DNA from 4 places in the Bacillus sp. YH3-2-B2 genome. Region 3 is predicted to be linked to each of the others. Evidence: riboswitches for the same ligand, from Rfam matches in the RefSeq annotation. Region 3 holds a riboswitch; each other region holds the start of a gene.

Region 1 (6,331 bases), 140 kb from region 3:
ATCCGATCGTTCCCGGACGGTACGGAATCACCCAATCATACCCGTACAGCGGAACACCGAGAATCACTTTTCTTCTCGGCACCCTGCTGATGGCAAAATTGATCGTTTGCCTGACCTCTGTTAAAGGCGCCACGGGTCCCGGCTCACTGCCGGCGTGGTGCCAGTCGTACGCCATAATGAACATATAATCGACGACGGCTCCGATTCCGCCGTAATCATATCCCCTCAGCCACGGCACTGCATCACTTGTTTTCGCCGGAACCGATATCGTTAACGCGAGCTGATGCTCTGAAAGCCGGGTTTTTAACTGCCGGAGAAATCCTGTGAAGAGATCCCTGTCAGCTTCTCTGACCCGTTCAAAATCGATATTTACACCGCCGTATCCCTTTCTTACGGTTAAGGAGACGATATTGTTGACGAGATTCGTTCTTGCCGCCGGATTTTGCAGCACTTGATGGGCTAATTCCGGACTGAATCCCCCTTCTGTCAGATTCGTAATGACGGCAAGCGGGCGCACTCTGTTCTGCCATGTGGTTTCTATTGCGGTTCTGTCGTTTAAATCGTTCATGATATCTCCGTTCGGGCCGAAATGATATTCAAACAAAGAAATCGCCGAAGAATACGGCGCAAAATCATTAATGAGCTCTCTATCCGCTTCAGGCGTCCGAATGACATAAAATTGCAGGGTTCCCGCAAGATAGTTAGAGATATCAGGGATCTTCACTTTCATACCCGTCCGCAGCCGGTTCGGCGGAATATCCGGGTTTGCCTGCATCAGCTGCATCTGCGGCACATAAGCCTTACCTGCGATAACGGCATACGTATCATTCGGCTGAACCGTATATTCATTAATGGGGATTAAAAGCGCCTGCCCCGGCACGATATTCGTTTCCTCAAGCCCGTTGACACTTCTGATGCTGTCAACAGGATATCCGTACTTTCTGCTGATGGAAAATAACGAGTCGCCAGACTGGACTGTATGAACAAACATAGATGTCCTCCGTTTCCTTTTGATCAAAAGGGGTCTTCTTATCTTTATGAATGATCCTCCGGTCCGATTCCAAACTCTGTTCGGAGAAAGGCTGTTTACAAATCAGACATGATCAACTATGATGATGTCATCATAAAAAACTGTATAGGAAACGCACTAGGGGTGCTGTTATCGGCTGAGATAAAACATGCGGCAAGCGTGTTTTGATCCCTTATAACCCGATCTGGATAATACCAGCGTGGGGAAGTGCAGATTGACCGGAGCGCAGGGTTTTTCCCCATGCGTTTTCGTTCTGCTGCTGCATATTCCCTCGGATATGCAGTTTTTTATTTTCCATTAAAAAACGGGGGAGGACACCGCAATATGAAACTTACGATCAATCGTCTTTCGTAAAATCAACTCTTTCATACAAACAACTATCCGATAAGAAAGCAGGAGATCACAATGAAAAATTGGAAAATGAGAGAAATTGTCGTCATGTCCGTCATCAGTGTTGTATTTGCTGTCATTTATTTAGTATCAACTCATGCAAGCAATATAGCGGCAGGATTTTTCGGCCGGATGAGTTATGAACCGATTTACGGTATCTGGTTTATCGTCTCGGTGATTGCCGCGTACATTATTCAAAAACCGGGAGCGGCTCTCGTTTCTGAAATCATCGCCGCGTTTGTGGAGTGCTTACTCGGAAATCCGTCAGGACCGATGGTGATTCTGATCGGGATCGCACAGGGAATCGGTGCGGAAGCGGTCTTTTTAGCGACACGCTGGCGGGTGTATACCCTGCCCGTGCTTCTTTTATCCGGTATGGGGTCTTCTGTGACAAGCTTCATTTATGACTTGTTCGTTTCCGGATACTCTGTTTTGAATCCGGGTTTATTAGCCGTCATGCTTCTCATCCGTCTGGTCTCAGGTGCGCTTCTTGCCGGCCTTCTCGGCAAAGCAATCAGTGATGCGCTGGCTTACACAGGAGTGCTGAACGGCATGGCGCTCGGAAAACAATTCAAGAAGAAAAAGAAACAGGTGAACCAAGATGCAGGCATCTGAACCCCTTCTATCGGCCAGCTGTCTTACCTTTTCTTATGATCAGGATGAAAAGCCGATTTTTCAAAACGTGTCCTTTCAGCTCCGCAAAGGAGAGCGGGCTTTATTGCTCGGGCCGAGCGGATGCGGCAAAAGCTCGCTCGCTCTCTGTTTAAACGGTCTGTACCCGGAAGCATGCGATGGGGTTCAATCGGGAACCGTTTCTTTATACGGAACACCTCTTTCACATCTGACAGAACCCGCCGCCAGATCCATCGGCGTCGTGTTTCAAGATCCGGACCAGCAGTTTTGCATGCTGTCGGTTGAAGATGAAATCGCCTTCGGTCTGGAAAATTTGCAATATACAAAAGAAGATATGGACGCGATTATCGATGACGTTTTAGAAAAATTAGAGATCACTCATCTGAAAACGCGAGCGATCGCTTCTCTGTCAGGCGGTTCAAAACAAAAAGTGGCGCTTGCCTGTATCATTGCGATGGAACCGGAACTCATTATTTTGGACGAACCGACGGCACAGCTTGATCCATATTCCGCACGTGAATTAGTGCGGCTGATCAAAGATCTTCAAGCAAAAAAAGGCTTCGGCCTTCTCGTTATCGAACATCAGCTTGATCACTGGGCGCCGTGGATGGATAGGACAATTGTCCTTGACGAAACGGGTCAGAAGGTGATGGACGGAGAGACGGACGTTATCTTTGAAACCAAGATTGAAGAGCTGATGCAGCTCGGCATTCCGATTCCGCGTGTGATCTCATTGCAGGAGCACGTCAGCATTCCTTTTACATTGTGTAAAGAAAATCTGTTTCACGAACCTGTACCATCTCTGCCCGAACCCCGGCCCGCCGCGCTTTCGGCAGAAGACGCGCTGAGCGTTCACGAGCTGTCATTCTCAAGAGGAGCAGACGTCATTTTTCAGGATGTGAGCTTTTCCGTAAAAAAAGGATCAATCACCGCGATTGCCGGCCCTAACGGAACAGGAAAATCCACGCTCCTTTCTGCCGCGGCCAAGCTCATCCGTCCGCTGGGCGGAGACATCAAAATAGACGGCAGACCGATTGATTCCTATTCTGAAAAAGAGCTGCGGCGACAGATCGGATATGTTTTCCAAAATCCTGAACACCAGTTTGTCACAGATTCCGTCATTCAAGAGCTGATGTTCGGTTTTGAAAGCAACAGAGCCGCAAAGGAGAAAGCTCTTCAGCTGTTAACCCGATTCGGCTTGAGACGCCATGCCTCACAGCATCCGTTTTCTTTAAGCCAAGGACAAAAACGCCGGCTCAGCGTCGCGACGATGCTTATGCACAATGTGAACGTTTTGATGCTTGATGAACCGACTTTCGGACAGGATGCCAAAACGGCGCAGGAGTGTATGCAAATGCTCCGTGAGATTCAAAAGGAAGGAACGGCTGTTTTGATGGTGACACACGATATGGAACTCGTCTCGGATTATGCCGACACGATCCTTGTGCTCTGCGGCACGAAACTGGTATTCCGGGGAACTCCCGACGCTTTGTTTTCTGATAACATCGGGATCGCCGAGCAGGCACATTTGGCTTTGCCGCTGCGGTATGAATGGATGAAACACGACAGGAGGCGGAGAAATGAACTTGCGGCTGGAGGCTGTTAACCCGTCAATAAAGGCGGCGGCTGTATTGTTATGCGTCATTATGCTGTCGTTTATTTATAATCCGTACACCCCTGCTTTGTTTTATATCATCATTGCGGGAGGCGTCCTCTCGGCGGGGCGTGTGCCGCTGAAAAAATGGCTGCTGTTCACGATTCCGTTTGTCATTCTGGCCTTCGGTTCTTTATGGACAGCCGCCGTATTCGGAAACGTCCCGACAACCGGAAGCAATCTGCTGTTTAAGCTCGGGCCGATTGCCGTCAACAGTGATAATGCGGCGCTCGGGATTTCTATCGCGTTTCGTATTTTATGTTTTTCCGCTTTGTCGATGATGTTTCTTTTTACAACCGATCCGATTCTGTTCATGCTCAGTCTGATTCAGCAGTGTAAGCTGCCGCCCAAGCTTGCATACGGCGTTATCGCGGGATTCCGGTTTCTCCCTCTTCTGAAAGATGAAATCCTGATCATCCGGCAGGCGCACAGAATCAGGGGTGCGGCGTCTGATTCCGGGCTGAAAGGAAAGCTCTCCGCCTTCAGGCGCTTCACCATTCCGCTATTGGCAGGCGCAATCAGAAAGGCGGAACGCACGGCGATCGCGATGGAATCTAAAGGCTTTACGGGGAGCCGAAACCGCACGTTTTACAGAACTGTTACTGTGCGCCGCGCCGACTGGTGCTTTTTCCTGCTCGTGCTTCTGTTATTCGGCGCAAGCTGGCTCATTTCATTGTTGTTTGTATAAAAACAGGCCGCCGGAGTGATTCGGCAGCCTGTTTTGTTATGTATGTTATTGATGATAATTGAGAGCCTGAGCGAGATTGGACTTGACCGTAATATCTGAGAAATTAATGCCGAGCTGTACGGCGGTTTGAGCGATTTCCGGCCTGATTCCGGATAAAGTGGACGTGACGCCGATCAATTTCAGCGCCTCAATTAATTTAAAAATCTGATGCGCCACCATCGTATCGACAACCACTACACCCGACAGGTCAATTAACAGATGTTCAATCAGCCGTTTTGCACATGTGCTCAGCGTATTTTCAAGAATGAATTTGGCGCGCTCCGTGTCAATATCGCCGACAAGCGGCAGCAGCGCCGTCCGTTTGCTCAGCGTGATAACCGGCGAGCTTAACTCCAAAATCATTTCTCTTTGCGCATTCAGCTGCATTTTTGAGTTATGCTCAGCATGATCGACAAACGTGTAAATCGTAAAATCAAATACTTGTGCAATTAAATTCTCCCATTTCTTCCTTTCTCCCTGAGCAAACGAAGATTCATGTTTATCGGCAAACGCATCATAATAACTGATGTATAGTCTCCGGTTTCTCATGAATTCACGGACCACATACTGGACGGGAGTATCCAGATGCTTCTGGTCTTTCGCAAGCTCAATCACCCACCGCTCGAACTCTTCTAAAAATTCTTTTTCCGGCATGATATACATTTTATTAATATGCCGGTAAAATTCTTTATCCTGCTCCGTCAGTTCTTCTGTGATGACGGGATTTGTCAAAGAATAAATCGAATTAGGATCCGAATCTTCCATCGTTTCGATCCACTCTTTCGCAATTTGATCCACTTGTTCTGAAAAATAGCTGTATAATGCTTCACTTATCTTCATATCTCTTCTCCTTTCCCATTTCCAATTATAGCGTCAGCGGGTCATGAATGAAAATGAAAGCTGTTAAACTATCCATTTATTTGAAATTTTTTAGTACGATAGATTACGCCTTTTTTATGAAAATGCTTCAAATGACTCTTTCCGGCCGGCATGCTCTGCCATAAAATAGTAGCAACACCCTTGTATCCACTCGCAAGCATAAAAAAGGAGGGCTTTTTTATGAATGGTGAAATGCATTTGATTCCTTATGTCACGGATGAACAGATCATGGATGTGAACGAGCTTCCTGAGGGGATTAAAGTGATTAAGGCGCCAGAGTTGTGGGCAAAAGGGTTTAAAGGCAAGGATATTAAAATCGCGGTGCTTGACACAGGCTGCGACATCAATCATCCTGATTTGAAAGACCGGATTGTCGGCGGGAAAAACTTCACCGATGATGACGCAGGCAAAGAAGACGTGATTTCCGATTACAACGGACACGGGACACACGTTTCCGGAACGATTGCCGCCAATGATTCAAACGGCGGAATTTCGGGTGTCGCGCCGGAAGCAAGCCTTTTAATCGTTAAAGTTCTCGGCGGTCAAAACGGCAGCGGCAAATACGAATGGATCATTAACGGCATCAACTACGCCGTTGAACAAAAGGCGGACATTATTTCCATGTCACTCGGCGGGCCGAACGATGTGCCTGAATTGAAAGAAGCCGTCACAAATGCGGTAAACAGCGGTGTTCTGGTCGTTTGCGCGGCAGGAAACGAAGGCGACGGAGACGAGCGTACAGAGGAACTGTCATATCCGGCCGCTTACAACGAAGTAATCGCAGTCGGATCAGTCTCAATCGCCCGTAAATCGTCTGAATTTTCAAACGCCAATAAAGAGATTGACCTGGTGGCTCCGGGAGAAAATATTCTCTCCACCCTTCCCAACCATAAATACGGGAAGCTGACGGGCACTTCAATGGCCGCCCCGCATGTGAGCGGAGCGCTTGCCTTAATAAAAGGGCTTGAACAGGACGCGTTTCAGCGGACGCTTTCTGAGGCTGAAGTCTACGCCCAGC
Region 2 (7,442 bases), 390 kb from region 3:
TCCATTTGTCTTTTTTCGTTTTTCCGTCAACCTTTGCCAAACTGCATCGTCCAAAGCCGCGAATCGAGAGCATGTCCCCTTCAGCAACCTGATAAGACGGATCTTCAATAGCTTTCCAATTCACCTTAACGAGCCCGTTTTTCACAAGCGCCTGCGCTTTCTGCCGGGATTGCCTGCTCATTGAAGCGCAGACGGCGTCGAGACGCAATGAAGAAACCGTGTCATCCCTTATTTCGACATCTGAAGCGGGAATGTGAAGAGCGGAAAGCTCGATTCTCTCAAGCTTTACCGGCGCTTTGCCCGCCTTGGTCAGCTGAGTGCTGACAAAATCGGCGATTTCAGCGGAGACGATGAGCTGCACGGCTTCCTCTGAGAAAATCAGATCGCCGTATTTCTGCCGCTTTAAGCCGATCCCCATTAATGATCCGAGAAGAGAGCGGTGGTCAATGCTGACGAATTTTTCAGCGTATTGAACGTCAAAAGCCCGGAGCTCAAAATTATCCTGTTCAGGTTCCATATATTCAGGGTATAAAATCGCGCGTTTGCGCTCAGCTCTGTCATATCCTCCGAAAAACGCAAGACCGCAGGCGTCGCCGATAACGGCTTTTACAATCACCTGTTCCCTGGGATCTAAGAAATCAGTCAGCTTCATCCGATACTGGTCCAGGACAATCTGTTTCCATTCAAGCACCTGATCAATAAAAGGCCGCTCGTCTTGTCTGAAGTGCTGGTAAATATCGCTCATGTTCTTTCCTTTCTATGTAAAGAGGCTTGGCTGGTGCCAAGCCCGTATCAAACTGTCGCATTCAAGTATACATTGCGATCATGCGGTATAGGCCCCAAAGTCCCGTCGTGGCAAACCGAAGCACGATAATCGCTACAATCGGGGATATATCCAGCATGGCAATGGGCGGAATGATCCTTCTGAACGGCTCTAAATACGGTTCGCAAATCGCTGCGAGAAACCGTCCGACCGCCGTTTCTCTCGTACTCGGCACCCATGACATAAAGATATAGATGATCAGGGCAAACGAGTAGATGTAAATTAAATAACTCAGAACGGAAAAAATTTGATAAAGAATCATCCTGCTTTACCACCTCTGATGTTCGTCTTCATTTATAAGCTCCGAAATCGTGCCGGAAACGTCGACATTATCAGGCGTGCACAGAAAAATATCTGAACCGATTCTCTGAATGTCGCCGCCGATGGCGTAGACGGTACCGCTTAAAAAGTCGACGATTCTTTTCGCCTGATCATGCTGGATGCGCTGCAGATTGACGACAACCGCCCGCCTGTTCTTTAAATGATCGGCGATTTCCTGCGCTTCCGCATATACACGCGGTTCACTCAAGACCACTTTAGAGGATTTCTGAACACTTTGCAAGCTTACTACGTTCTGCTTGCCCTGCGGCTTCTGAGCGTAAGCAGGCTGTTTATCTTTCTGCTGTTCATGCTCTTCCTGATGATCCTGCTCCGTTTCAATGTATTCGTACTCGTACTCCTCCTCATCCATTGAGAAAAAGTTTTTCAGTTTATTTTTCATGCTCATTTGTTTACACCCCCCGGTTCATTTCCGACTAATGAAGAGCCGATTCTGATAAAAGTTGCGCCCTCTTCAACAGCGATTTCATAATCATTTGACATGCCCATTGACAGTTCCCGGCACGGCGCGTTTGTCTGATTCAGTTTTTGCACCTGATCCCTCAGATCACGCAATTGCCGGAAGCAGGCTCTGATCGTTTCTGTATCGTCTGTCAGGGGAGCCATCGTCATCAGGCCCTCTACAGAAATGTTTCTAAACTCAGAAAGCTCTCTGATAAAGGGGATGACCTCCTCTGCTTTCAAACCGTGCTTAGACGGCTCAAGCGAAGTATTCACCTGCACAAAACAGCGAACCGCATGCTGCGCCCGTTTTTCAATCTCTTTTGCCAATGACAGTCTGTCTAAGGAATGAATATAAGATACACGGTCAACGACGGCCTTCACCTTTCTGGACTGAAGACTGCCGATAAAGTGCCACTCCGGGCTTCCTTTGATGACTTCCTGCTTATGGATAAGCTCGGCATCCCGGTTTTCTCCCAGACTTGTAATACCGGCATCAACGGCCTCTTGAGCCCTTTCAGCTGATACGTATTTTGTAACCGCGATGACGGTAACATCTTCGGGGCTTCGGCCCGATCTGTTACATGCTTCGTTTATTCTTTCGTTTATATGTCGTAATTGATCAGCAACACGCAAGATCTTATGCCTCCTTCATTCCGATAAAGGACATCATGCGTCCCGTTTTCCCTTTGTCGCGGCGGTGTGAAAAGAATAGTTCATGCTCTCGTTCGGTGCATAATCCGCTGACTGAAATGTTTTCTTCCGGAATGCCGCAATGTATCAGAAGAAGACGGTTGACCTCTTTTAAATCAAGCTGATACTGGCCTTTTTCCGTTTCGCATATGGCGGATTCAGCCGTAAAGGGCAGCGCCCGCACTTCATTGATGACGCGGTCGTCGACTGTATAGCTTCCCGCGCTGATGGACGGACCGATGACAGCCTGAATATCTGTTAAACGGGAGCCTTCTTCGTTTACCCAGCGTTCCGTCATGATGCGTCCGATTTGTTTGACCGTCCCCTTCCATCCGGCATGGGCAGCGCCGATAATGGATTTCACCGGGTCATAAAAATACAAGGGCACACAGTCCGCAAAACAAAGGGCCAAAAAAAGATTCGCATCTTTCGTGTAGAGCCCGTCCGTCCCGCGGAATGCGGAAGAATAGTCTCTCGCTCCTTTTCCTTTATCCCCGGCTGTCACGCGCCGGACGCGGTTTTCATGTGTCTGGTCGGCAAACACCCAGGAATCCAGATCAGTACCGCATAAGGACGCTATGACTTCACGGTTTGTCACAACATCATGAGCTTCGTCCCGGACGTGCAATCCGGTATTTAATGACTCATACGGAGGATTGCTGACACCGCCGTTTTTCGTTGTGAATCCGGCGATGACCTTTGTGTTAAGCTGATTCACACAGTTCCAGTCTTCTATCATGAGTGCCGAGGGGGTGGTAAGACTAAACGGGTGATATGTATTCATGGAGATCCAACCTTTCGACAAACATTAAAAAAGCGTAATTTCCCACTCATTTTAACACAATTTTAAGCATACGTTTAGCGGCTGATTGAAAAATGAGATAAATAAATGTGCCGGAAACATATTGATTTCCGGCTTTTTACAAGTAAAGGGAGGATTACGCTCCCCCCTTTGGTTCATTTACACGCACTAAGATGACATCTTCCCCAATTTTAACTATATTTCGCCAAGGAATGATCATTTCCTCTTCTTTTCCGAAAAAACCGAGAACTTTTCCGCTGCCGCCTAAAATAATCGCCTGAATTTTTCCCGTTGTCACGTTAATATCAATATCCCCGATGCTTCCGAGTTTTTTTCCGTTCGACACGTTTACCACATCTTTTATTTGAAATTCAGATATGCTGATCATCCGTATCACGCCCTTTGCCCGTTCTTTTTCCTATTATATGAACGGCCGGGCTGAACCTTGTCACATCGGGCAATCTTTTTTGCGGCTGCACCAGTCGAGAATAAATCTCAGCATGATTTTCGTATAGTCCATAAGCTCATCAACGGACACTTCCTCGTTTACGGAGTGGGCGTTTTTTAAATCGCCGGGGCCGTATATGACGCTCGGAATCCCGGCCTGATAAAGCCACCCTCCGTCTGTTACGGTTTGGGAAACATCAATGACGGGCTCCTGTTTTTTGACGGCTGAGTGTGATGCAGCCAAGACAGAAACTGCCGGATGATGCGGATCGATTTCCAGCGCCGGGAACACCTCTCCTCTGTCTTCAATCATCGAAGATCCGCCCCATTTGAACACCGGCCTGTTTTCTTTGAGCCACAGATCACTGTCAGCGACACGATTAATATAGTCTTCGATTTCTGCGGCTGCTTGTTCGTGCGTTTCGTTCGGATAAAAGTGGACGGTGATCCATAACCGGCATTCATCGGCGACAAACGCTGCGTGTCTTCCGCCTTCAATGACGGCGGGGTTGATCGTATTGGTGCCGGGCGCAATGCCGGGATAGCTTTTCGTTACCGCCCAGTGGCGCTCCAGCTCTCCCAAGGCAGTGATGATTTTCGCCATTTTTTCGATGGCGCTCGCTCCGAATGTGCCTCCGCCCGCATGAATCATATTGCGCCTCATGCCGTCATGAAATGTTTGTTTGCTTTTCAATTCTATCCAGCCGGTGATGACACCGCCCTGCCCTTGAATATGCAGGCTGCTCGTATCCGCGACAACCGCAAAATCCGCGTGATAGCCGCGTTTGCAGCATTCCAGCGTCCCCGCCTCGCCGACTTCTTCTCCGATTACAGACTGTACAATGAGGTCGCCCGGAAGCTTAATGCCGGCATCATGGATCAGCTTCAGAGAGAAAAGAACACACGCCAAACCCCCTTTCATATCAGCGGCGCCCCTTCCGATCAGCATGCCGTCTTTTACGAGCGGCTGAAACGGGTCAGAGTTCCAGTCTTCGCCCCCGGCTTCTGCCACATCAATGTGTCCGTTTAAAATCAGGCTTTGATGCCTGCTTGAATCTGTCCCTTTTAAAACACCGACTACATTCGGATCTTCCGGATACACATCCCACATATCGACCGAGCAGCCCGTTTCTTTTAAAAAGCCGGCCACCCACTTTTGGGCTTCTGTTGTATTTCTTGCAGGCGGAGCCGGTGTCGGAAAGGCGATCAACCTTTCAGCTATTTGTATTAAATCGCCCCGCCGTTTATCCGCCTGGTGTAACAGCATATCAATCTGATGCATTGGAAATCTCCCCTTTGGCTGTATCAAAAAACCCGTTTCATTAAAATGAAACGGGTAAAAAACGGATCTTCCTCCGCTTTTTTCACCGCTTCCCTCCGCCGGCATGATCCGGATCAGGTCCGTTAAGGGTTGAGACAACGTCTCTCTCAGCTGCATGTCAGCAGCACCCCCAGGGTGAATTGATGTTATTTGACGGATGATACCGCTTTTGCACGTGTTAAAAACGGGCGGCCATTGTTCCATAAGACATTGACAGGCGTATCGAAAAACGCTGTAAGCCGCTCGTCAGAAAGCATGTCCCTGATTTTCCCGGAGGCGAACACCTCGCCTTGTTTTAAAAGCAGCGCCTGATCAAATACCGGCAGAATTTCTTCAGCGTGATGGGTGACATAAAGGATGGACGGCGCATTTTCTTTTTCGGCGATCGACGTAATCGTGTCCAGCAGCTGCTCCCTTGCCATAAAATCAAGACCCGTCACGGGTTCGTCCAAAATCAGCAGTTCCGGATCAGCCATAAGCGCCCGCGCAATCAGCGCTCTTTGTCTTTCCCCTTGTGATAATGTTTCATACCGTCTGTCGGCGTAACTGATGGCGCCCAAATCCTTCAGAAGACCGATCGCTTTTTCCCTTACCTGCTCACTCGGAGTTTCGTACAGCCCGATTGAGGCGTACGCGCCGCTGAGGGCGATTTCAAAAGCCGAGTCCGCGGCATATAATTTGTGCTGAAGACCTGCCGAAACAAGGCCGATTTTCCTCCTGAGCCTGTCACCGAGCTCTGTTTTGCCGAATTGATGGCCGAGCACCTGCATCTCTCCTGAAGTGGGGAAGTAATAAGAGCATAACATATTCAGCAAAGCCGTTTTTCCGGCTCCGTTTAATCCGTACAGCACCCAATTTTCGTTTTTCTCGACGCGCCAGTTAATATCTTTCAAAATCCATTTCCCGTTTCTTTTTAATGACACACTGTCCAGCTGTAAAATCATTGCAGTTTCCCCCGTTTACTTTATTTAAATTTTCTAAAAACTTTTACACATTAGAATACATCACTTTTTTGCAAACGTAAACCATCGCATGAAAAAAGCCTTTAAACAAGGTTTAAAGGCTTTTTCCGTTATTGATGGATATTCTTATTCATTTGTTTAATGGCTGCCTTTTCAAGCCTTGAGACCTGAGCTTGGGATATCCCGATTTCTTCAGCGACTTCCATTTGGGTTTTCCCTTGGAAAAAGCGCTTTCGCAAAATCATTTTTTCCCGTTCGTTCAGTCTTCTCATGCCTTCTTTCAGAGCGAGCTCCTCAATCCATTGTGTATCCTTGTTGCGCTCATCGCTGATCTGGTCCATCACGTAGATCGGATCGCCGCCGTCATTATAAATCGGCTCAAACAGTGAAACCGGATCCTGGATGGCGTCAAGGGCAAACACAATTTCTTCATGGGGCACTTCAAGAACTTTGGCGATTTCCTCTGCTGTCGGCTCCCTGCTTGTCTCACTGATTAACCGCTCTCTTACTTGAAGCGCTTTATATGCGATATCGCGAAGCGACCTCGAGACGCGGATCGGATTGTTATCCCGCAAATATCTGCGGATTTCTCCGATGATCATCGGTACAGCGTATGTTGAAAACTTAACATTATGGCTTAGGTCAAAATTATCAATGGATTTCATTAGTCCGATGCAGCCGACCTGAAATAAGTCATCAACATACTCTCCTCTGTTGTTAAACCTCTGAATGACGCTTAAGACAAGGCGCAGGTTGCCGTTTACAAGCTTTTCCCTCGCTGAATCATCGCCCTCATCCTGCAATTGCCTAAACAGCTTTCTCATCTCTTCATTCTTGAGCACCGGTAATTTGGAGGTATCCACCCCGCAAATTTCGACTTTATTTCTTGACACGTTTTTCCCTCCCACTAGGAGCTGCTGTACAACGTTAAGTATCTCCTCGGGTGGGAAAAATATGCACCGCCATTTTACAGAAATAAACATCCGGCGCCGGCAATCCTTGCAGCAGTAAGGGCTGTCAGATGGAAAAAATTTTACACCATTTTGTTAAACTCTTTTCTCAGTCTTTTGATAATCCGCTTTTCGAGCCGGGAGATATAAGATTGTGAAATCCCCATCATGTCGGCTACATCTTTTTGTGTTTTTTCTTCTTCTCCGACAAGCCCGAAACGCAGTTCCATAATCTGCTTTTCTCTTTCGTTTAATTGCTCAAGCGCTTTTTTCAAAAGTTTTTTATCCACATTGGCTTCAATGTCTTTTGTAATAATATCATCATCTGTGCCAAGCACATCCGAAAGCAGCAGTTCGTTTCCGTCCCAATCAATGTTCAGCGGTTCATCAAAGGACACCTCTGAACGGATTTTATTGTTTCGGCGCAAGTACATTAAAATTTCGTTTTCAATACATCGCGATGCGTAGGTGGCGAGTTTGATTTTCTTTTCCGGATTAAACGTGTTTACCGCTTTGATCAAACCGATGGTGCCGATGCTGATTAAGTCCTCGATATTGATGCCGGTGTTTTCGAATTTGCGGGCAATGTAAACGACAAGACGTAAGTTTCTCTCAATCAGGATGGCCCGCGCCGCCTGATCCCCGCTCGGCAGCTTTAATAAGA
Region 3 (7,442 bases):
ATTTCTTGGGTCATGACAGTCTTCCTTTCAGGACGAAAAATTGTATAATTCCCATTATCTCTTTAGAGGTTACGTTTATCAATATCGACCTTGATATGATAAAATAAATGCTGTACTTTGTTAAAAAAGGAGAACATTATGCAAAAGAGAATTGAAATCCAGAATGCATCATTAACAGAAGACGCGCTCCGCTTGAAGTGCGGAGAAGACTTAAGCGGAGCGGAACGCAAAGCCTCAGGTCAAATGCTTGTTGATTCCGATCACTTTGCTTTTGTATACATACTTGAATCAGCTGACTCTTTTGAATATGTCATTATAAAAGAACATGTCTGGCCGGATCTGAAAGAAGCCTTAGACCAAGGAAAACCGGCGGTCCTTGAGGCCGGCGGGAAAACGGTTGAACTTTCAGGGCTGCATGAAGAACTCGATTATCTTCTTGAAAATATTAAAGATAATGCAAACTACGGAGATATGGAAGAAAAAGTGAAAAACGTATTTCTTTAGAACAGGTTCGGAATTGGGGGATGTACGATGGATGACAAACAATGGGAGCAATTTCTAGCGCCATACCGCCAGGCTGTTGAAGAATTAAAGGTGAAGCTGAAAGGCGTCAGAACCCTTTATGAGTATGAAGATGACCACTCACCGATTGAGTTTGTGACTGGCCGCGTGAAGCCGGTGGCGAGCATACTTGAAAAAGCGAGACGAAAAAGCATACCGCTTCATCAGATTGAAACGATGCAGGATATCGCGGGGCTGCGTATTATGTGCCAATTTGTCGATGATATCCAGATCGTCAAAAATATGCTGTTTGCCAGAAAAGATTTTACCGTTGTCGATAAGCGGGATTACATAGCAGAGCATAAGGAAAGCGGATATCGGTCTTACCACCTTGTCGTTTTATATCCTTTACAAACAACGTCCGGAGAAAAGCACGTTCTTGTGGAAATACAGATTCGGACGCTTGCCATGAACTTTTGGGCAACCATTGAGCATTCACTGAATTACAAATACAGCGGGAACATTCCCGAAAAAGTGAAGCTGAGGCTGCAGCGGGCCTCAGAAGCCGCATCCCGGCTCGATGAAGAAATGTCAGAAATCCGCGGAGAAATCCAGGAAGCCCAAGCCGCGTTCTCGCGAAAGAAAAAAGCGGGAGACCGCCAGTAGGAAAGGAGGGGAATGGCATGAAATTTGCCGTTTCTTCAAAAGGAGACGAGGTTTCAGATACACTGAAAAGCAAAATACAGGCGTATTTACTCGATTTTGATATGACCTTGGATGAAAAAGAGCCGGAAATCGTTATTTCCGTCGGCGGTGACGGAACGCTTCTTTACGCATTTCACAGGTACAGCGACCGTCTTGATAAAACGGCTTTTGTCGGAGTTCACACGGGGCATTTGGGTTTTTATGCCGATTGGGTTCCGCAGGAGATAGAAAAGCTCGTTCTGGCCATTGCCAAAACGCCGTATCATACCGTGGAGTATCCCCTTCTTGAGGTGATTGTCACTTATCATGATGAAGAGCGTGAGGAGCGGTATCTGGCTTTGAACGAATGTACAATCAAAAGCATAGAAGGCAGTCTCGTCGCTGACGTGGAAATTAAAGGCCAGCTGTTTGAAACGTTCAGGGGAGACGGTTTATGTCTGTCCACGCCTTCCGGAAGCACGGCTTATAATAAGGCGTTAGGCGGCGCGATCATCCACCCTTCCATCAGGGCGATTCAGCTTGCGGAAATGGCATCCATCAACAACAGAGTGTTCAGGACTGTCGGCTCGCCGCTTTTGCTTCCCGATCATCATAACTGTGTCATCAAACCGAGAAACGACGTCGACTTTCAAGTCACAATTGATCATTTAACCTTGCTGCATAAGGATGTCAAGTCTATTCTATGCCGTGTGGCAAATGAAAAAGTCAGATTTGCAAGATTCCGCCCTTTTCCGTTTTGGAAAAGGGTGCAGGATTCCTTTATCGGAAAAGGCGAATAGAAAGAGGAAACGGATTGGACAACTTTTTTATCCAAAAGAACATGACTGCCCGGGAAGCCGGCATGACGGTAAAAGAATATACGGCGCAGCTCGGCATTTCAAAGCGGCTTCTCGCTGACATTAAATTCGGCGGGGGAGACCTGCTTGTGAACGGAGAGCATGTAACCGTCCGCACCGTGTTAGCGGAGGGAGACGTGCTTAAGATTGAATTTCCGAAGGAGCATGTGAGTGAAACGCTTTTGCCTGAGCCGGTTCCGCTTGATATTCTTTATGAAGATGACCATGTGCTTGTGGTCAATAAACAGCCGTATGTCTCCTCAATTCCATCAAGAGAACACCCGTCGGAAAGCATCGCTAACGGAGTGATCAGCCACTACCGAAAAAGCGGCGTGCCATCAACGGTTCATCTTGTCACCCGCCTTGACAGGGATACATCGGGGGCGATGCTCATCGCCAAACATCGGCTTTCCCATTCTCTTTTGTCGGCAGCGCAGAAAAAGGGGCTTGTCAGCAGGCGGTATCTCGCTGTCGTACACGGGATCATGCTGCAGAAGGAAGGAACGGTGGACGCGCCCATCGGAAGAAAACACGACAGTATTATTGAGCGGATGGTAACGCCGGATGGACAACGAGCGGTGACGCATTTTCAAACGGAAAAAGCGGGACATGCGTTTACGCTTGCAGCCCTGCGGCTGGAAACGGGGCGGACGCATCAAATCCGGGTGCACATGAGCTACCTCGGCCATCCGTTAGTCGGTGATACACTGTACGGCGGAAAAAATGAGGGAATTGCCCGGCAGGCTCTTCACAGTGAGCGGCTTTCATTCGTACACCCCATGACCGGAGAAACGCTCGTTTTTCACGCCCCGGTGCCTGACGATATGAAAACATTAATTGAACACATGTAAAGCCCGAACCGTTTATCGGTTTCGGGCTTTTTTCATGCCTGCCTGCCGTGATCCTCGCGAAATCGTGAAGCATCATAGGGCATTGAGCTTTCCACAGAGACGGTTTCATGCTCCGGAAAACGAAAGCCTGTCAGCTGATTGCCGAAGACGCAGCCTGTATCAATGTTGATCGTATGGTTGACGATCCGGGGGCGTTTTACCGGGGTATGGCCGTACACAACCCACGCTTTACCTTCATAGTCGGCAGCCCAGTCTCTTCTGACGGGTCTGCCGTCGGGATGCGTTTCACCCGTAATATCGCCGTACAGAACAAATTCTTTTACCATACGCGAGTATTTACCGATATCGTCAGCTTTTATGCCGGCGTGAGCGACAACGAGATCGCCATTATGTAAAATATCATAAAGCGGCGCTGACTCATATAATCGGATAAATTGTCTGGAGACTTCCGTTCTGTCGGCGGGAGACAGCTCTTTCAGTTCGGCTGCCGTCGTTTCCAGTCCGTGCATCACTTTTACGGGGTTTCCTTTTAAGTAACGATACAGTTTGTTGCAATGATTTCCCGGGACATAACGGACGGCTCCTTTTTCATATGCTTTTGCCACAAAACGCATCACTTCTACGGATTTTGGGCCTCTGTCCGTTAAATCTCCCGCAAAGACAAGCGTTCTGCCTTCAGAATGGACGGGCGTTCCGTCTTTCACTTCATATCCGAGCTTTTGCATTAAGGCGATCATTTCGTCATAACATCCGTGTATATCGCTGATGATGTCGTAAGCCATTCGTGTCAGCCTCCTTATTAACGGTTTTTTATTTATTATGGGGCTAATTCCTATACCTAATTACGCTGTTTTTGCACAAATTAAAAAAGAATTAAAGAAATAAAGCCTTATCACTTTTTTTTCGCGTTCAGCCTTGTTAGAATATGCGTTATGTTTTTTAAAAAAAAGTAAGGTTTCGCCCGCTTAAAGCGGGCTTTTATAACCCTTGTTTTAAGGAGGTATTTACAAATGGAACACACATCAGTCGCATCTTTAGTCGTCGTTTTGATCGTCGCTTTTTTGACGCCGCTCCTTTTACATCGGTTTAAGCTCAGCATCCCCGTCGTCGTCGCGGAGATCATCATGGGGCTTATTATCGGAAAAAGCGGCCTGAATCTTGTCGTTCAGGGAGATACATGGCTGGAGACGCTGTCTGTTCTAGGCTTTATCTTTTTAATGTTTTTAAGCGGCTTGGAAATTGATTTTTCTTCATTTGAGAAAGGGAAGAAAAAACAATTCCTTCCGAACGGCAAGGAAGCGCCCAACACGTTTTCTGCCGCACTGATTATCTTTTTCGGCATCTTTATTTTATCATTGCTGCTGTCCTATGCCTTTGTATTAGCCGGTTTTATACAAAACGCATTTTTAATGACGCTTATTATTTCGACGATATCACTCGGTGTGGTGGTCCCGACTTTAAAGGAAGAACGGATCATGAACTCCAATATCGGCCAGATCATCCTGCTTGTCGCCGTTATCGCGGACTTGGCTACGATGATTCTGCTCGCTTTCTTCTCTTCTCTTTACGGAGAAGACAGCGGAAATATGTGGCTTCTGTTGATTCTCTTTGCCGCGGGGGTCGTGCTGTATTTCTTCGGCAGGATCTTTAAACACCGTTCATTTGTGCAGTCGATGTCTAAAGGCACCGTGCAGATCGGCACGAGAGCCATTTTCACACTGATTATCGTGCTTGTCGCTTTATCGGAATCTCTCGGGGCGGAAAATATTCTCGGCGCGTTTTTGGCAGGCGTTCTGGTATCGCTTCTGTCTCCGAATAAAGAAATGGTGGAACAGCTGGATTCCTTCGGCTACGGGTTTTTAATTCCGATCTTTTTCGTCATGGTCGGGGTGAAATTGGACATTTGGACGCTTTTCCAAGATCCGAAAACATTAACGATGATTCCGCTGCTTCTGCTTGCGCTGTTTATCAGCAAAATGTTCCCGGTGTTTTATTTAAAGAAATGGTACGACAAAAGAACCGTGTTTGCTTCGGGCTTTTTGCTGACGTCCACGCTGTCGCTTGTTATCGCGGCGGCTACGATCGGAGAAAGGCTCCACATTATCAGCGCCAATATGTCCGGCGCGCTGACTTTAGTTGCGGTTATTGCCAGCATCATCACGCCGATCGGCTTTAAGAAATTATTCAAACGGCAAAGCGCGCCGCAGGAAAAAAAGCGGATCACATTTATCGGTGCCAACCAAATGACGCTCCCGGTTACGCTGGAATTGCCAGAGGAGGAATATGAAGTACGGGTCGTCCATGTGTATCAGGAAAATGCCGGGGAAACGCTTGCGGAATCCGTTTTTTCGGTTGACACGATTTCTGATTACGAGCCCAGCACGCTTGAGTCGCACGGTATTTTTAAAACGGATATTCTTGTCGTGGCGACGGGAAATGAAGATGTGAACGCTGAAATCGCCTTACTAGCGAAAGAGAAAGGGACTGAGCGTATCATCGCAAGCGTCGGCTCGGTTGAGCATGAAACAAAACTGAAAGAAGAAGGCATCAGTATTTTTTCTATCCTTCTGTCTACAAAAACGCTGCTGCGCGCGTTAATTGAGGCGCCGGGCGTGATGAGCCTCCTGACGAATGAGGAGTCTTCGTTATATCAGATCAATCTGGAAAACCCGGCGTATAACGGCATCATTCTGCGGGAATTTCCGCTGATGGGCGATGTGATTTTCGTCCGGATTTTCAGAGGTGTGGACAGCATCGTTCCGCACGGAGACACGCGGCTGAAAACAGGAGACCGTCTCATCGTCACGGGCTCGCGCAACTACGTGTCGGAACTGAGAAAAATCCTTGAAGCTTGACCAAATTGCAATTCGTGATAATATAGAAGGCATAACAAATAAATCATTAATCGTATGACCACTAGGGGTGTCCTTCATAAGGGCTGAGATAAAAGTGAGACTTTTAGACCCTCATAACTTGAACAGGTTCAGACCTGCGTAGGGAAGTGGAGCGGTATTTTTTTGGGGTTCCTTTTATCCATTTAAATTCCAAACCACTTTTCCGATGCGGGAAAGTGGTTTTTTTATTTTATCAGGGGGGAAGACATGATGACATTTTCTGAAGAATGCAGACAGGCGGCTGCCGAATGGTGGGACGGAAGTTTTGTTCATCCGTTTGTAACGGGAATCGGTGACGGAAGCCTGCCGATAGACCGTTTCTGCTATTACGTGCTGCAAGATTCCTACTATTTGACGCATTTTGCAAAAGTTCAGGCGTTCGGCGCCGCATATGCCGAAGACTTGTTTACGACGGGCAGGATGGCGGGCCACGCTCAAGGGACATATGAAGCGGAAATGGCGCTGCACCGCGAGTTTACGGAGCTTTTAGGGATTACGGAAGAAGAGCGTGCGGCATTTAAACCGGCACCGACCGCCTATTCTTATACGTCTCATATGTACAGATCGGTGATGAGCGGGAATTTTGGAGAAATATTAGCTGCGCTTCTGCCCTGTTATTGGCTTTATTATGAAGTCGGCGAACACTTAAAAGAGTGCAAACCGGAGCATCCGATTTATGAAAAATGGATCGGTACATACGGCGGAGACTGGTTCAGACAGCAGGTCGAAGAACAGATCAGCCGTTTTGACGAGATTGCTGAAAACAGCACAGAGGAAATCCGCGCGAAAATGAAAGAGAATTTTGTGATTTCAAGCTATTATGAATATCAATTTTGGGGAATGGCTTATCAAAAAGAAGGCTGGTCCGAGAAGGACGGAAAAGAGGTGGAATCCTTTGGAGCTGCACGCGGTAACTGATAATCGCAAACCCGTTGCCGAGCTGGCCGAGGATATTCTATCGATTCAGCGCGAAGTGAGCTTTATCCATATCCGTGAGCGGGATAAAACAGCGGGAGAGATTATGCAGCTTTTGTCCCTTTTGAAAAAGGGCGGAGCGGATAAGGACAAATTGATCATCAATGACAGGGCGGATATCGCGCTTTTTGCCAACATACACCGTGTTCAGCTTCCGTCCCGCAGCTTTTCCGTAAAGCAGGTGCGAAGCAGATTTCCCCATCTTCATATCGGACGTTCGGTCCATTCGCTGGAAGAAGCCATCCAAGCTGAAAAGGAAGATGCGGATTATGTGGTGTTCGGCCATATATTTGAAACCGAATGTAAACAAGGACTTGAAGCAAGAGGCATCAGCCTGCTTTCAGAGATCAAACGCACGCTTTCCATCCCCGTTATCGCAATCGGCGGAATGACACTGCAGACGATCGGACACACAAAGCAGGCGAAGCCGGACGGAATTGCCGTCATGTCAGGCATTTTCTCAGCTGAAAATCCCGAGGAGGCGGCAAAACGGTATGCACGCGCGGTAAGGGAGGCCGATTATGAAGAAACACTATGATACGGCGGTGATCGGCGGCGGAATTATCGGGTGCGCCATTTCTTATGAGCTGGCGAAGACGCAGCAGAACGTTGTCTTGTTTGAAGGCGGAGAAGTCGGCCGAAAAACGACAAGCGCTGCCGCGGGAATGCTGGGCGCTCAT
Region 4 (7,442 bases), 260 kb from region 3:
GCGGCTTCAAGCACGTACGAAAAACCTGTACTCGTGCTTCCGGTATCAATCATTCCGCCGACAGGAAATATTTTCAAATCCACCCCAAACCACTTAATAAACAGAAGGCTGATAAAAAAAGACGGAAACGCCATGGAAGCAAAAACAAGAAACGTCACGATCCCGTCAAACCATGAGTATTTCCTGACAGCGGATATGACACCCGTTATCATCGCGGCTGACCATGTGACAAGCAACGCCAAAAACGCGACAAAAAACGAATTCCAGACATATTTCCGAAGCAATGACAGGACGTTCTCCTGATATTTCAAAGAAAACCCAAAATCTCCGCTGAGCACATTTCCGAGCCACGTCACATAACGCTTCCAAATCGGCTGATCCAGCCCGTAAAGCGCTTTTAACTCCTTCGCTCTTTCCGGAGTCAGATTTACATTGGAATCAATATAGTCGCCCGGCAGCATGGCAAATAAGAAATAAATAATAAAGGACGTACCGAATAAGATCACAAGCATTTGAATGAATCGTTCTGCGGCATACCGTTTCATAAAAAGCCCCTCCTTTCCGCTGAAAGGGCAAAATCCCCAGGATGCATCGGGTATTTTGCCCAACCGATCTATTGAACTGAGACATTTGAGAGACTTGAACTGATTCCAGAATAATTGTCAGGTTCAAGCCCTTTTATTTTTCCGCTGACCGCCCTTGCGCTCTGACGGTAATGAATCAGAATGTAAGGCGGGTTTTCCCCGAGCTCCCGGTACAGCTGGTGATAAATCTCTTTTCTTTCGCTGATATCAAGCGTGCCGGCTCCTTTCTCTATCAGCCGGTCCGCTTTCGGATTGGAATACCCCGTCACATTATTGGGATGGCCGGAAGCCAGCTTTTCCACCGTGTCATTCGGATCAAGGATCTGCGAGGTGGAAACGGCGGCAAGGTCATATTGTTTGTCATTGATTTTCGCTACTTCTGTATTAAAATCCATCACTTCCGGTTTTAATGAGATTCCGATGTCCGCATAATTTTCTTTAGCTATCGGGATGAAATCATCATCCGCTTTAGATGTGTAATAGCTGATTTCAAGCTTTTTGCCGTTTTTTTCACGTACACCGTCTTTGCCCGTTTTCCAGCCTGCTTCATCAAGAAGCTTTTTGGCTTTTTCAGGGTTAAACGCGTACCGATTGACACCCTTGTCATCATAAGCCCACGAAACCGGAGACACCGGAACATTCGCGACCTCTCCGTAGCGTTTAAAGCGGACATCGACGATTTTTTGACGGTCAAGTCCGTAAATAAGCGCCTGGGACACTTTCTTATCTTGAAAAGGCGGACGCTTGTGATTGACGTATACAAGCCCGTAATCATTCACGACAGATACGCTTATATTGGCAAAACCGAGACTTTTTAAATGCTGAACCGTATCATCATCAGGTGAGAAAGAAGCGTAATCAAGGTCACCCGTTTCAAACAGCTGAAGGGAAGTTGACGGATCGATAATTTTATAAATCAGCTTTTCCGTTTTCGGTTTTCCGGCATAATAGTGTTCATTAGCCTGATAGCGTATTTCCTGTCCCGGAAGGTATTCTGTAAATTGATAAGGTCCCGCTCCGAGAGGTTTGGCATAAAGCTCTTTTAAATAATCCAGTTTGCCGAATTGATATTTCTTCCCGTAGTAGGCTTCTGACAGCACCTGCCCGCCCAAAAGAAGCAGCGACTTCGCACTGACTTTCTCAGTCGTGATTTGAATGGTTCTGTCATCAAGGACGCGAATGCCCTTTATTGTCTTTGCCTTTCCTTCTTTGTAAGCCTTACCGCCTTTAATATAAGCCGTGGTGATATCTTCATAGCCTGCGTATGCAGGATCATGCAGCAGTGTTAAAGTGAATGCGGCATCCTTTGCGGTCAGCGGTGAACCGTCGCTGAAAACGAGATTTTTTCTTAAACGGAACGTGTATGTAAGCTGATCTTTGGAAATTTTCCAGCTTTCCGCAAGAGCCGGAGCAGGCTTCCCCGTTTTATCCAGTTTGACTAACGGTTCAAAAATAGGATCTGTCGCATTTCCATCCCAGCCGTTTTCGTAGAAGTACGGCAGAAACACGCCGCCCGGCGCGGAAATCCCAGCAACAAAAGTGTCAGTTCTGGCTTTCGATTTAGCGGGAATCGCCGCCGGATGAGAAGCTTTAAATTCCTTTGTCTTGACATGGGCGATACGTGTTTCTTCCTTTTTATCAGCCGCAGATGACGGTTCTTCCCCGGCACTCCCTAACGCGCACCCTGATAACACGATGGATACCGACAGCGCGAGTACCGTTGTTTTTATCCTCCATTTTCTCTCCTTCATCTTTATCGAACCCCCGCATGCTTTTCATCTATCTTTATATAAATCTGCTCCATCTGTTCCTCATTTCTCATAATCTCCCGTTTGTTTTTCTCTACAAGCAGTTCGAAATTCAATGTGTGTTTTCTGTACTTTTTCCGTTTTTTGCTCTTTTTGCGCACATGTGATACCTTTTTTAACGCCACTTTTCATCCCTCCGCTTTTCATTTAATGACTTTCACGCAAAAAAGGCCCTTATCTGTTTAATAGATAAGAGCCTTCGGTGATCCGATCAGCCATCGTTTGGAAATATGTAATGATTATGTTAATTCATACAATCCCTACCTGTCAACTATAATTTAAAATATCGTGTCCTTCCGGGGGTTTTCCTCATACACTCTCTCATTTTTCCGCATATGCTAGAAAACATAGCAGATTACAAGTGAAAGTGAGTGAGAATGTGGAAAAGACAACATTGACCGGTCGCATCGTCAAAAAAGATGACCCGGACTATAATGCTGCAAGAACCAATATCAATTTAAGCCTGCAAAGATATCCAGACATCATTGTGTTTTGTCAAAACAAACATGACGCCCTCAATGCGGTGAGATGGGCGCGTGAGAACAATGTGCCTTTCCGTATCAGAGGCGGAAGACACAGCTACGAAAATTTTTCTCTGCTAAATGACGGACTAGTCATTGATCTCAGTGAAATGAAGAAAATAAGAGTAAATGAGGATAAGCGGCTGGTCTCGATTGAAGCGGGAGCCGAATTGGGGGAAGTCTACCGGACACTCTGGCGGTACGGCTTGACCCTTCCTGCGGGAACCATTGCGAATGTGGGAATCACGGGGCTGACGCTCGGGGGAGGAATCGGATATTTAACAAGGACTGCCGGACTGACTTGCGATCGTCTCCTCCAGCTCGAAATGATCATAGCGGACGAAAAAGCGGGTGCTGACTTGATCACGGTCAACCGCTCAAAGCACTCTGATCTATTTTGGGCATCTCAGGGCGGAGGGGGAGGCAACTTCGGCATTGTCACATCCATGATGTTTAAAGCCGTGCCGATCTCGTGCGTGTCTGTTTTTTCTGTCACTTGGGGCTGGGATGATTTCGAGGAAGTATTTAACACGTGGCAGCGCTGGGCTCCATTTACAGACAACCGGCTTACCTCATCAATTCAGTTTTGGCCTAAGGAAGTCAACCGCATAGAAGCGCTCGGTCAATTTACCGGGACAAAAGAGGAGCTGAAAGAACTGCTGGCTCCGTTAATGAAAGCGGGAAAACCGACAAGCGGCATGGTCAAGACAGTGCCATTTATTAAAGCGGCAGCCTTTTTTAACAGCCCGGGAGGCAATCAGCCGCAAAAGATGAAGCGGTCAGGATCCTTTATTGAAAAACCATTATCAACACGCGCAATATCCACTTTAAAGCGCTATTTAGAGCACGCTCCGAACGAAAACGCCAGTGTCTGGCAGCAATCTCTCGGCGGGGCGGCCGGACGGATCGCTCCGGACCAAACGGCATTCTACTATCGCAACGCAATCATTGCCCAAGAATATATTACAACTTGGACATCTGCTGAAGAAGAAAGACAAAATGTCCGCTGGATCGAAGGACTGAGAACGTCCCTATCAAGAGAAACGATGGGAGATTATGTGAATTGGCCTGATAGAGAAATCAGAAACTGGCTGCAAACGTATTACGGAGAAAATGTTCACCGCCTCCGTCAAGTCAAAACGAAATATGATCCGGAAAATATATTCCGCTTCGAGCAGAGCATTCCGCCGCTTCGCCGTTCACCGTTTTTCTAAAAAAGATGAAGATGGACACACTCCATCTTCATCTTTTCTTTTATTGATATAAGCGGCTTCCCTTCTCTGCAAACTCTTTTGCTTTTTCTTTCAGCCCTTCATTGAAGGCCTCGTCTTCAGTAAGTCCGTTTTCCTTCGCATAATCACGAATATCCTGAGAAATTCTCATGCTGCAGAACTTCGGGCCGCACATCGAACAGAAGTGAGCCGTTTTTGCGCCTTCAGCCGGCAGTGTTTCATCATGATATTCCATTGCTCTTTCAGGATCAAGCGACAAATGAAATTGATCACGCCACCGGAATTCAAACCGCGCCTTAGACAGAGCATCGTCACGGATCTGTGCACCCGGATGCCCTTTAGCAAGGTCTGCGGCATGTGCCGCGATTTTGTACGTAATGACGCCTTCTCTTACATCATCACGATTCGGCAGGCCCAAATGCTCCTTCGGTGTGACATAGCAAAGCATCGCCGTCCCGTACCAGCCGATCATCGCCGCGCCGATCGCTGAAGTAATGTGGTCATAGCCCGGAGCGATATCCGTCGTTAATGGGCCGAGCGTGTAAAAAGGCGCCTCTTTACAAATTTCCAGCTGTTTGTCCATGTTTTCCTTAATTTTATGCATCGGCACATGACCCGGCCCTTCGATCATCACTTGCACATCGTGCTTCCACGCAATCTCCGTCAATTCTCCGAGAGTCTCCAACTCCGCAAACTGCGCTTCATCATTGGCATCCGCAATCGAACCGGGACGAAGCCCGTCACCAAGTGAAAAAGCGATATCATAGGTCTTCATGATTTCACAAATTTCTTCAAAATGCGTGTACAGAAAGCTTTCCTGATGATGAGCCAGGCACCATTGCGCCATAATTGCCCCGCCGCGGGATACGATTCCCGTCGTGCGTTTAGCCGTTAACGGGACGTAACGAAGCAATACGCCGGCATGGATGGTGAAATAATCCACGCCCTGCTCCGCCTGCTCAATCAATGTGTCACGATAAATGTCCCACGTTAAATCCTCGGCAATGCCATTAACTTTTTCAAGCGCCTGATAAATCGGCACCGTCCCCACAGGCACGGGGCAGTTGCGGATAATCCATTCACGCGTCGTATGAATGTCTTTTCCCGTGGATAAATCCATCATCGTATCGGCGCCCCAGCGAATCGCCCACGTCATTTTTTCGACTTCTTCTTCGATAGAAGATGTAACAGCCGAGTTGCCGATATTGGCATTAATTTTCACATGAAAATTCCGGCCGATAATCATCGGCTCGCTTTCCGGGTGGTTGACGTTAGAAGGAATAATCGCCCGGCCGCTGGCTACCTCGTCTCTGACAAATTCGGGAGACACATGCTCGCGAATTGCGATAAACTCCATTTCCGGCGTAATGATGCCTTTTCTCGCATAATGCAATTGTGTTACATTTTTCCCCGGCTTGGCCCGAAGCGGTTTCCGCTGCAGGCCGGGGTATTCGGCGGCACGGCCCTCTTTTTTATAGCCGTTGTCTTCAGGTCTCACGGTCCGGCCGTTATATTCTTCTACATCTCCGCGCCCGGTAATCCACTTTGTGCGGAGCGCCCCCAGACCTTCATGAATATCAATCTGTACATCCGGGTCTGTATACGGTCCGCTCGTATCATAAACACGGACCGGCGCATTCTCCTCTTCCCCGAATGCCCCCGTAGTCGCACTCAGGCTGATTTCCCGCATCGGCACTCGTATGTCGGGCGAAGAACCTTCTGCATAAACCTTTTTACTGCCGGAAAAACTCGACATAATGGAAATGTTCGCTTGCTGTACTGATTGATTTTGCATACAAATCTCTCCTTTATCATTTGAATAACAGAACCAAGCTCAGCACCAGCACAAAAAAACCGGGTTCAAAGAAGAACCCGGTTTTGCAGTCAGAAAGAAACTATTATTGTTTTCATTCATCAACAATAATAAAACCTTTACTTCCCCACGCTGGTACGAACCAGATCAGGTCCAAAGGGTTAAGAAGCCGCCGCTTCTCTCTCAGCCCGCTCAGACGGGCACCCCCAGTAACTATTGATTTCGCTCTCATCGTAACATAAGTTGTGTACAAAAAAAAGCATATTATCAAAATTCAGATAACGGGACGGTCATAAGCTCTGTTTCCCGAACGCCTTCTTCGGTATTAAAAACCCGATAACCCTTTGCGGTTTCCCGGGAAGAGACAGCCCGGAACAGCTGACCGTCTTTATAATGAAGCGCAGCGCCGTCATCAGCGGCATAGCCCGCCCTGAGTTTCTTTTCGGAAATCAGGCGGTGATACACCGGCCGGCGCTGAGACCCGCCAAGATGATGCTGTTTTCCCAAGCTTCACGAAGAATAAGGTCAAGCCCCCACTCTTTCCATAAGACAAGCATATTGCGCGTATTTCCGCCGCCGACATATATAATATCTTTCTTCATGAGAAAGGATCTGAGATCAGAACCCGGCGGTTTAAACAGCGACAAGTGATCCGGCTCACACCGCAGCTTTTGAAAGGCCTGATAAAACCTGCTGATATAATTCTCCGAATCTCCGCTTGCCGTCGGCAAAAAACAAACTTTCGGCTTTGACCGCGCCGACTGCTCTAAAATATACTGATCCAGCACAAGATGATCCGGCTCCATTGAAAACCCCCCGCCGCCCATTGTAATAATCTGCTTCAATGTCATCACCTCTTTTTTCTCAAGTATAACAGCTCATTAAAAAGGCGTTATCCCAATTTCGGATAACGCCTTCAAAAAGTATTTATTATCTGAAATACGCACCGTATAACATAACGGAGATCCCCGCGGCGATAATCGCCGGAACAAGCTTCGAACGGGCATACTTCACAACATTGATCCCCAACACCGTATTATCACTGAGGGGAGAAGCAAACCAAATGTTCCGCTCGCAAACACGGCCCCGATCGCTAATAATAAGCTGGTATGTAACTGAACCGCCAGCGTCCCAAGTCCCCCAGGATGACCCGATAAAATAGGATATAACAGCCCCCAGTATAAAAAGAGACGGCGCAATAAACATATGAGGGATCCATGATGTTAAATGAGAAGTAACATATTTCGAGAATCCCAGATTTTCAGCTACTGCTGTTACGGCTCAAATCAGCGATAACATAATAATAACGTTGACCAATTCGTTTCCGTCCTTAATAAAATGGGTAACAAGCTCGCCTGCTGGAAAGCGCTGAAACATAAAAAGAGCAAATGCTGCAATAACCGCTGCCAATAATGCGCGCTTTTGAATGGCCGCCCCACCAGCTGAGAAACAGTGTTAATAGCAAAAACAGCCCGATCGGAAAG

Evidence for each region. Region 3 has a riboswitch for thiamine pyrophosphate ahead of tenA (thiaminase II). Riboswitches for the same ligand answer to the same signal wherever they lie in the genome.
Region 1: linked by a shared signal. The riboswitch ahead of ACWJJX_RS02270 (ECF transporter S component) and the one ahead of tenA (thiaminase II) in region 3 are both predicted to bind thiamine pyrophosphate.
Region 2: linked by a shared signal. The riboswitch ahead of ACWJJX_RS03305 (acetylornithine deacetylase) and the one ahead of tenA (thiaminase II) in region 3 are both predicted to bind thiamine pyrophosphate.
Region 4: linked by a shared signal. The riboswitch ahead of thiC (phosphomethylpyrimidine synthase ThiC) and the one ahead of tenA (thiaminase II) in region 3 are both predicted to bind thiamine pyrophosphate.

The regions. Positions count from the first base shown of each region.
Region 1 covers NZ_JBSJQE010000001.1:404,501-410,831, reverse strand. The annotation lists gene ACWJJX_RS02275 (glycoside hydrolase family 18 protein) at 1-991, opposite strand, end outside; TPP riboswitch at 1,140-1,253, shown strand; gene ACWJJX_RS02270 (ECF transporter S component) at 1,436-2,035, shown strand; gene ACWJJX_RS02265 (ABC transporter ATP-binding protein) at 2,022-3,659, shown strand; gene ACWJJX_RS02260 (energy-coupling factor transporter transmembrane component T family protein) at 3,634-4,395, shown strand; gene ACWJJX_RS02255 (STAS domain-containing protein) at 4,441-5,274, opposite strand; gene ACWJJX_RS02250 (S8 family peptidase) at 5,494-6,331, shown strand, end outside.
Region 2 covers NZ_JBSJQE010000001.1:655,097-662,538, reverse strand. The annotation lists gene ACWJJX_RS03335 (YlmH family RNA-binding protein) at 1-745, opposite strand, end outside; gene ACWJJX_RS03330 (YggT family protein) at 807-1,085, opposite strand; gene sepF (cell division protein SepF) at 1,092-1,550, opposite strand; gene ACWJJX_RS03320 (YggS family pyridoxal phosphate-dependent enzyme) at 1,547-2,239, opposite strand; gene pgeF (peptidoglycan editing factor PgeF) at 2,244-3,080, opposite strand; gene ACWJJX_RS03310 (YlmC/YmxH family sporulation protein) at 3,235-3,486, opposite strand; gene ACWJJX_RS03305 (acetylornithine deacetylase) at 3,547-4,827, opposite strand; TPP riboswitch at 4,901-5,008, opposite strand; gene ACWJJX_RS03300 (ABC transporter ATP-binding protein) at 5,013-5,810, opposite strand; gene sigG (RNA polymerase sporulation sigma factor SigG) at 5,939-6,721, opposite strand; gene sigE (RNA polymerase sporulation sigma factor SigE) at 6,862-7,442, opposite strand, start outside.
Region 3 covers NZ_JBSJQE010000001.1:262,824-270,265, forward strand. The annotation lists gene ACWJJX_RS01440 (CYTH domain-containing protein) at 1-14, opposite strand, end outside; gene ACWJJX_RS01445 (UPF0738 family protein) at 139-504, shown strand; gene yjbM (GTP diphosphokinase) at 532-1,167, shown strand; gene ACWJJX_RS01455 (NAD kinase) at 1,185-1,985, shown strand; gene ACWJJX_RS01460 (RluA family pseudouridine synthase) at 2,000-2,893, shown strand; gene prpE (bis(5'-nucleosyl)-tetraphosphatase PrpE) at 2,926-3,675, opposite strand; gene ACWJJX_RS01470 (monovalent cation:proton antiporter family protein) at 3,904-5,748, shown strand; TPP riboswitch at 5,802-5,910, shown strand; gene tenA (thiaminase II) at 5,998-6,705, shown strand; gene tenI (thiazole tautomerase TenI) at 6,683-7,300, shown strand; gene thiO (glycine oxidase ThiO) at 7,284-7,442, shown strand, end outside.
Region 4 covers NZ_JBSJQE010000001.1:2,196-9,637, reverse strand. The annotation lists gene ACWJJX_RS00125 (ABC transporter permease) at 1-545, opposite strand, end outside; gene ACWJJX_RS00120 (ABC transporter substrate-binding protein) at 614-2,335, opposite strand; gene ACWJJX_RS00115 (FbpB family small basic protein) at 2,338-2,517, opposite strand; gene ACWJJX_RS00110 (FAD-binding oxidoreductase) at 2,772-4,127, shown strand; gene thiC (phosphomethylpyrimidine synthase ThiC) at 4,168-5,940, opposite strand; TPP riboswitch at 6,066-6,176, opposite strand; partial or broken gene ACWJJX_RS00100 (Type 1 glutamine amidotransferase-like domain-containing protein) at 6,226-6,803, opposite strand; gene ACWJJX_RS00095 (hypothetical protein) at 6,889-7,173, opposite strand.